Regions from separate parts of the Lactobacillus amylovorus DSM 20531 genome, predicted to be linked through region 2. Evidence: riboswitches for the same ligand, from Rfam matches in the RefSeq annotation. Region 2 holds a riboswitch; the other holds the start of a gene.
The links. Region 2 has a riboswitch for lysine ahead of LA20531_RS05285 (ABC transporter permease subunit). Riboswitches for the same ligand answer to the same signal wherever they lie in the genome.
Positions count from the first base shown of each region.

Region 1: linked by a shared signal. The riboswitch ahead of lysA (diaminopimelate decarboxylase) and the one ahead of LA20531_RS05285 (ABC transporter permease subunit) in region 2 are both predicted to bind lysine.

Region 1 is NZ_CP017706.1:1,947,174-1,950,598, reverse strand. It holds gene dapD (2,3,4,5-tetrahydropyridine-2,6-dicarboxylate N-acetyltransferase) at 1-451, opposite strand, end outside; gene lysA (diaminopimelate decarboxylase) at 480-1,790, opposite strand; lysine riboswitch at 1,882-2,052, opposite strand; gene LA20531_RS09985 (aspartate kinase) at 2,271-3,425, shown strand, end outside.
Region 2 is NZ_CP017706.1:1,013,011-1,016,435, reverse strand. It holds gene LA20531_RS05290 (amino acid ABC transporter ATP-binding protein) at 1-598, opposite strand, end outside; gene LA20531_RS05285 (ABC transporter permease subunit) at 598-2,211, opposite strand; lysine riboswitch at 2,322-2,495, opposite strand; gene LA20531_RS05280 (DNA-3-methyladenine glycosylase) at 2,543-3,175, opposite strand; gene LA20531_RS05275 (DUF488 domain-containing protein) at 3,244-3,425, shown strand, end outside.

The DNA.
Region 1 (3,425 bases), 930 kb from region 2:
CAGCTCCAATATGACAATGTTTACCAACAATGGCACGACCACCTAAGACGGTACCCATATCGATCATCGTATCATCACCGATTTCTGCACCGATGTTAATAATGGCCCCCATCATAATTACGGCATTTTTACCAATTGCTACTCGATCACGAATGATTGCACCCGGTTCAATTCGAGCATCAAACTTCTTTAAATCAACTAATGGAACAGCTGAATTTCTAGCTTCATTTTCGATGTGATAATCAGTAATCAGGGCTTTATTTTCCTTTAAAAATGGTTCAACGTCTTTCCAGTCGCCAAAAATCACACCAAAATCTTTTTCGGTAAAGTTCTCAATTTCTTCAGGGAAATCAAGTTGATCAATCTCGCCTTTAATAAAAACTTTTACCGGCGTCTTCTTTGGTGCATTGCCAATGTATTCAATAATGCTTTTTGCGTCTAATTCTGACATGCTTTTACCTTCCTATTATTTATTTTTATTAATCTTCATATGATTGATCTAAGTGGACTAAGTCTTCTAAGCTTTCTCTTTTGATAACTAGTTTTGCCTTGCAATTTTCGACAAAGACAACTGCTGGACGAGGATTACGATTATAGTTTGAAGCCATTGAATAACCATATGCTCCAGTATCAAGCATGGCCAACAATGAACCTGATTTGGTAGCTGGAAGTGCTTGATCCTCTGCTAAAATATCGCCACTCTCACAATATTTACCAGCAATTCTGACATGCTCAGTAAGTGGAGCTTTCGGATCTGTGGCCAAAACTGTTTCGTATTTTGCACCATATAATGCTGGACGAATGTTGTCTCCCATTCCGCCATCAACAGTGACATATGGACGATAACCTGGAACTACCTTGCGACTGCCTGTCGTGTACAAGTTATAGCCAGCAGGGCCAACTATTGAACGACCTGGTTCAATATCAATTTCTGGTACTGGAAATGCAGCTTCCTTAGCTTCTTTTTTGATCGTTTCAACGATTGCTTGAACGAATTCTTCAGGTTTTAATGGATTATCTTCAGCGGTATATTTAATGCCAAATCCGCCGCCCACATTGATCACCTTGGCTGTATAGCCGTATTGGCTACGCCAATTTTCAGCTACTTCCATCAATTTTTTAGCAGCCATCTCAAAGCCATTTAATTCAAAAATTTGTGATCCAATATGAGCATGAATACCAACCATATTCATTCTGGAATTAGCTAAAACCTGTTCTAGAGCCAAATCGGCTTGGCCTGATTCAAGATCAAAGCCGAACTTGCTATCCACCTGACCAGTTTGATCGTATTCATGCGTATGAGCTGAGATGCCTGGTGTGATTCTCAACATCACGTTAATTTTGGCATCTTGTTCACGAAGCACTTTGTCCAATAATTTAATCTCATGGAAGTTATCAATAATAATTTTGCCTACATGATTTTTAACGGCCATTTCAATTTCAAACAATGATTTATTGTTGCCATGAAAACTAATTCGTTTTGTAGGGAAATTAGCCTTTAATGCAGTATAAAGTTCTCCTGCTGAAACGACATCAGTATATGCTCCCTCTTCATTAGCTACTTGATACATCGCAATACAAGCAAAAGCTTTGCTGGCGTAACTAACTGCGTAAGCAACTTTTTCTTTTTCAAATACCTTTTTAAAAGCTCTGATTTGATTGCGAATCTGTTCAACATCATACACTACTAGTGGCGTACCGTACTTTTGAGCTAACTCGACCGTATCGACACCACCAATAGTTAAATGTCCTTTTTCATTGATCTGATTTGCTAAAATTTGAGGATTCATGTTTCTGCTCCATTCTTATTTTGCCGAAACGCTAATCAAAAAATCCATTGTCTGCGCCAAACAAACAATGGATTAGTTTTTGCTTAATCTAATGGTCGATAGCGCTCCGCGATTAATTCGCGACAGTTCGCAACCTCTTCGATTGCGACCCAGCTTAATTCTTTGGCTTGAATAAGCTTCGGCAACTTTCCCTTTCACAATTAATCTTCATTGTGCCTAACTCATAATTGCTACTCTTGTCAGCTGCACCTCTATGATTTAAGTGTAGTCTACAGTTTTATGAAATTTCAGTCAACAGTTTTATTATAAAAATTTAATTTAATTTATATTTACATTATTATTCACGTTATTTTTGCACTTGATATTATCGCTATTTAGTTGCATGATAAAAAAATAATGCTAAAATTCAACTAAAAATTAGTCTAACTTTATTATTTCAAATTAATGATTTCTGAAAATCATTACTAAGGAGTTAATTTTATGAAAGTCGTAAAATTTGGAGGCAGTTCTTTAGCCAGCGGCTCTAGTGTTGAGCAAGCATTAAATATTATTTTAAGTGATCCTCAAAGACAAGTTATCGTAGTTTCCGCACCAGGAAAACGAGAAAGTGACGATATCAAAGTCACCGATCTTTTAATTAAATATGCAAACGAAGTCTTAAATAAACAAGATACAACTGAAATCGTTAAGCAAATTTTCGCTCGTTATCAAGAAATTGGACATTACTTTGGTCTAAGCGATCAAAAGTTGCAAGTAATTAAAGATATTTTAGTAGCTTTACCTGAGCAAACCTATCCTAATTCCGACTATTTAATGGCTGCATTTAAAGCACACGGTGAACGTCTTAATGCACGCTTAATCGCGCTAATTTTGCAGCATAAAAATATTAAAAGTAGATTCCTTGATCCAACTGAAGCAGGTTTGATCGTTACTGGTGAACCTAACGATGCCTTAGTTAATCCAGAAAGCTATTTGAATCTTGACCAAGTAAAAATTGCTAAGGATGAACGCATTATCTTCCCTGGTTTCTTCGGTATTACTCCATCAGGCCATATTGCCACATTTTCTCGTGGTGGTTCTGACATTACAGGAGCAATTTTAGCTCGCGGTTTTCACGCCAATTTATACGAAAACTTTACTGATGTTAACGGAATTTTCGCTGCAAATCCTAATATCGTTGACCAGCCAGAGTCAATTAAAAAGATGACCTACCGTGAAATGCGTGAATTGTCTTACGCTGGCTTCTCCGTCTTCCACGACGAGGCCTTGATTCCTGCAATTCAAGGGCAAATTCCTATCAACGTAAAAAATACACATGAACCAGAAAATCCAGGAACAATGATTGTACCTGAAAAAGACTTTGAACCTGACAACACCATTACTGGTGTAACTAGTCAAAAGCATTTCTCTGCTTTATATTTGCACAAGTATTTGCTTAACAAGGAAGCTGGTTTTACCCTGCGCATTTTGCAAATTTTATACAATCACAACGTTCCTTATGAACACATGCCATCCGGAATTGATGACATTACCATTATTTTCAACAACGACTTTTTAAATGATCAATTAATCGATCAAATTTGCAACGAAATTCAAGCAACGATCAATCCTGATCAACTCGAATGGATTGACGAT
Region 2 (3,425 bases):
TAACAATGACCATTGTTAAACCAGTAGTAGCTAATTTTCGCATAACGTCTAGTACTTCGCCAACCATTTCTGGATCAAGGGCACTAGTAGGTTCATCGAAGAGTAATACTTCGGGATTCATTGAAATAGCACGAGCAATGGCAACACGTTGTTGTTGACCACCTGATAATTGTTGTGGCTTAGCCTTGATGAAAGGTTCCATACCAACTTCTCTAAGGTTTTCCATAGCGATCTTGCGTGCTTCATCTTTAGAACGTTTAAGCACTAATTCTTGACCAATCATGCAGTTTTCCAAAACATTTTTGTTTTCAAATAAGTCGAATTGCTGGAAAACCATACCAACCTTTGATCTGAAAGTATTACGGTTGTAGCCAGGAGATAAAATATTTTCACCGTGGAAATCAATCTCGCCGCCAGTTGGTTCTTCAAGCAAATTGATGCAGCGAAGAGTAGTAGACTTACCACCACCAGATGGCCCGATGATAGTAACGATTTCGCCTTTATTGATATCGCATGAAATATCTTTTAATACTTGGTGATTGCCATATGCCTTTTGCATATGCTTTAAACTTAAAATTACTTCGTTTGATTCAGTCATTAATTATTTGCCTCCGCATCTTTTGGAGTACTAACTTGAACTTGGTTAGCCATCAAGTTGTAGTTCTTTTTACCTTCAAGCTTCTTTTCGATAAAGTTGAAGATTCTGGTAATAGTAAATGTCAAAATTAAGTAGATTGCTGAAATCATTAAGTAAGTTGGGAAGAACTTAAATGATTGACTGGCAATAGTTGTACCAACGAAGAACAATTCAGAAACTGAGATGATACTCAATACTGAAGTATCCTTGATGTTAACGATAAATTCGTTAGTAATTGATGGTAAACAGTTCTTAATAGCTTGAGGCAAGATAATGTGCCACATTTTTTGGTTGTGGGTCATACCAAGTGCACTAGCCGCTTCAAATTGTCCTTTTGGTGTAGAAATAATACCACCACGGATAACTTCGGCAAGGTAGGCACCAGTGTTGATTGAAACAATGATCAAAGCGGCAACGGTTCTGTTCAAGTTCAAGTGCCAGAATTGAGCGATACCGTAGTAAATTACGGCTGCCTGAACCATCATTGGAGTACCACGGAAGATTTCAACATAAACTGATAATAACCACTTAACAAAGTTTAATGCCCAGCGCTTGCCGCGAGTAGTAGGTGTTGGAATAGTACGAACGATACCAACGAGCAAACCGATGAAGAAACCAACGATAGTACCAACTAAAGCTAAGAGCAAAGTCATGCCGATACCTGACATGATCATGCCACCGTATTGCTTCCAGGTAGTAGCAAGCCAGTTTTCCTTCTTAGTTTGGTTACCAGCCTTAGGTTGTTCCTTAACGGCTTGTGACATTAATTGATCACGCTTTTTGTTAGAAATAGTTCTCAAAGTAGCGTTAACTTCGTTTAAAAGTTTAGTGTTGCCTTTCTTGACACCGATACTAGTAACGGAATCGTCGTGGTCAACCTTGAAGCCGGCCATCTTGTTCAAGTTAATGGCAACGATGTTAGGGTTAACGTTGTGGTAACTTTCAAATTCGATGTCTTCGGCAACGTAACCGTCGATAGTGCCTGAAGCTAAACTTTGACGCATAGCTGAGAAGTCACGCATCGCAGGTTGACGCTTAGCACCCTTTAATTGCTTGATTAAGTTGTAGTGCAAAGTACCTTGTTGAGCGGTTAACTTAGCACCTTTAAAGTCAGTTAATTTCTTAGCATTTGAGTACTTGCTTGCCTTGTTAGTGATAACAACGAAAGTACTCTTACGGTAAGGTTCTGAGAAGTTGATGGCCTTACGTCTTTCAGGAGTAGGTGACATACCAGCAATGATCAAGTCAATTTTGCCTGAAGTTAAAGCTGGTAAAAGTCCATCCCATTGGGTCTTTTCAACGATAACCTTTTTATGAAGTCTCTTACCAATGATCTTGGCAATTTGAACATCATAACCGTTAGCGTATGAGTTAGAACCATCGATATGAACCGCACCATTAGTTTTGGTTGGTTGAGTCCAGTTATATGGTGGGTAGTTAGCTTCCATACCGATCTTTAATGTGCCGGAATCTTTTTTAGCAGCTTGAGTCGAATTACTACTAAAGCTGAAACCGATAAATATACTGAGGAGCACTGTAAGTAATGCAGCGATCCATCTAAATCTTGACTTCAATTGTAAAACCTCCGAAAAAATAGTTTTAACATAAAGCCAATACAATAAAGCGTAAATAAAAACCTCGTTTGCCAAAACAAACGAGGGTCATAATCATCAGTATTTAAACCAAATCTTATAGCGCTCCCTGGGGACTAACCAGGACAGTCTATAGAATATTGTTCTATAGCCCAACAGATCAACACGCGAATGTTAAATCTATTTCGGCGGTAGCCCTAAGATAACCTTCATTGTCTTCGCGGACTCTGAATTATCTTGTGGTTGTCGCAACCTCTATTGCATTGGAAAATTATTTAACTGATAGAAAGATTAAAAGAAAAATGAAGTTTTGTCAAGTCCAAACGTTGCTGTAAGCACAATCTCTTTTTTTCATATCTGAAACGTAAGGATTACCAGCAACGTAAAAACGTAATTTTTTGTTAGCCCAGACAGGATCAGATTGATTAATCCCGACGCGTTTATCTGCGATTATTTTCTGGGCAATACGTTTATGATTATCGTCTAAATCGATGATAAATGGCGAATCTGAAAGAAAATGTAGATTCCAGTTTTTATCGTGGATACCAAAAGCTTGCATCATTTTAGCAGGACCGTTGGTGAGGAGAACTCCGCTTTTACCATTTCTGTTTTTAACCATAGTATCAATGCCCCAAACAGGATCAATTGCGCGAATCAAAACTCCTTGTGGTTCATTTTCTTCTTGGCAGGCAACATCGAAGAAAAAGTATTGCCGTTGAGCATAAATATAAATGGTGCCGCCAGTGCGATAAAGGCCTTCGTTAGAGGGACTGCGGCGACCACCGTAAGAGTGGGCAGCACGGTCGAGTTTTCCTATGTAAGCTTCGGCCTCTACGATATAGCCGCCAAGTTTTTCTGTTCCATTATTAAAAGTGAGTGGTCGTCCAATTAAATCGCGGGTGATTTCGTCAGTGGGACGGTTAGTAAAATATTCTACGTAATCCATAAAGTGCCTCGTTGTTTCTAATTTTTGCTTTTAGTAATACACTAAAACAAAGAAGCGAGGAATTTCAAATGACAGAAATTAAATTAGTACGAATTTATGATCATGAACAACCCGAAGGCTACCGAATTTTAGTTGATCGGATGTGGCCACGTGGTATGAGTAAAGTTAAGGCAGACTTGGGTGAATGGGATAAGCAGATTGGCCCAACAAACGAATTAAGAAAATGGTTTAACCATGAAGATGAAAAATT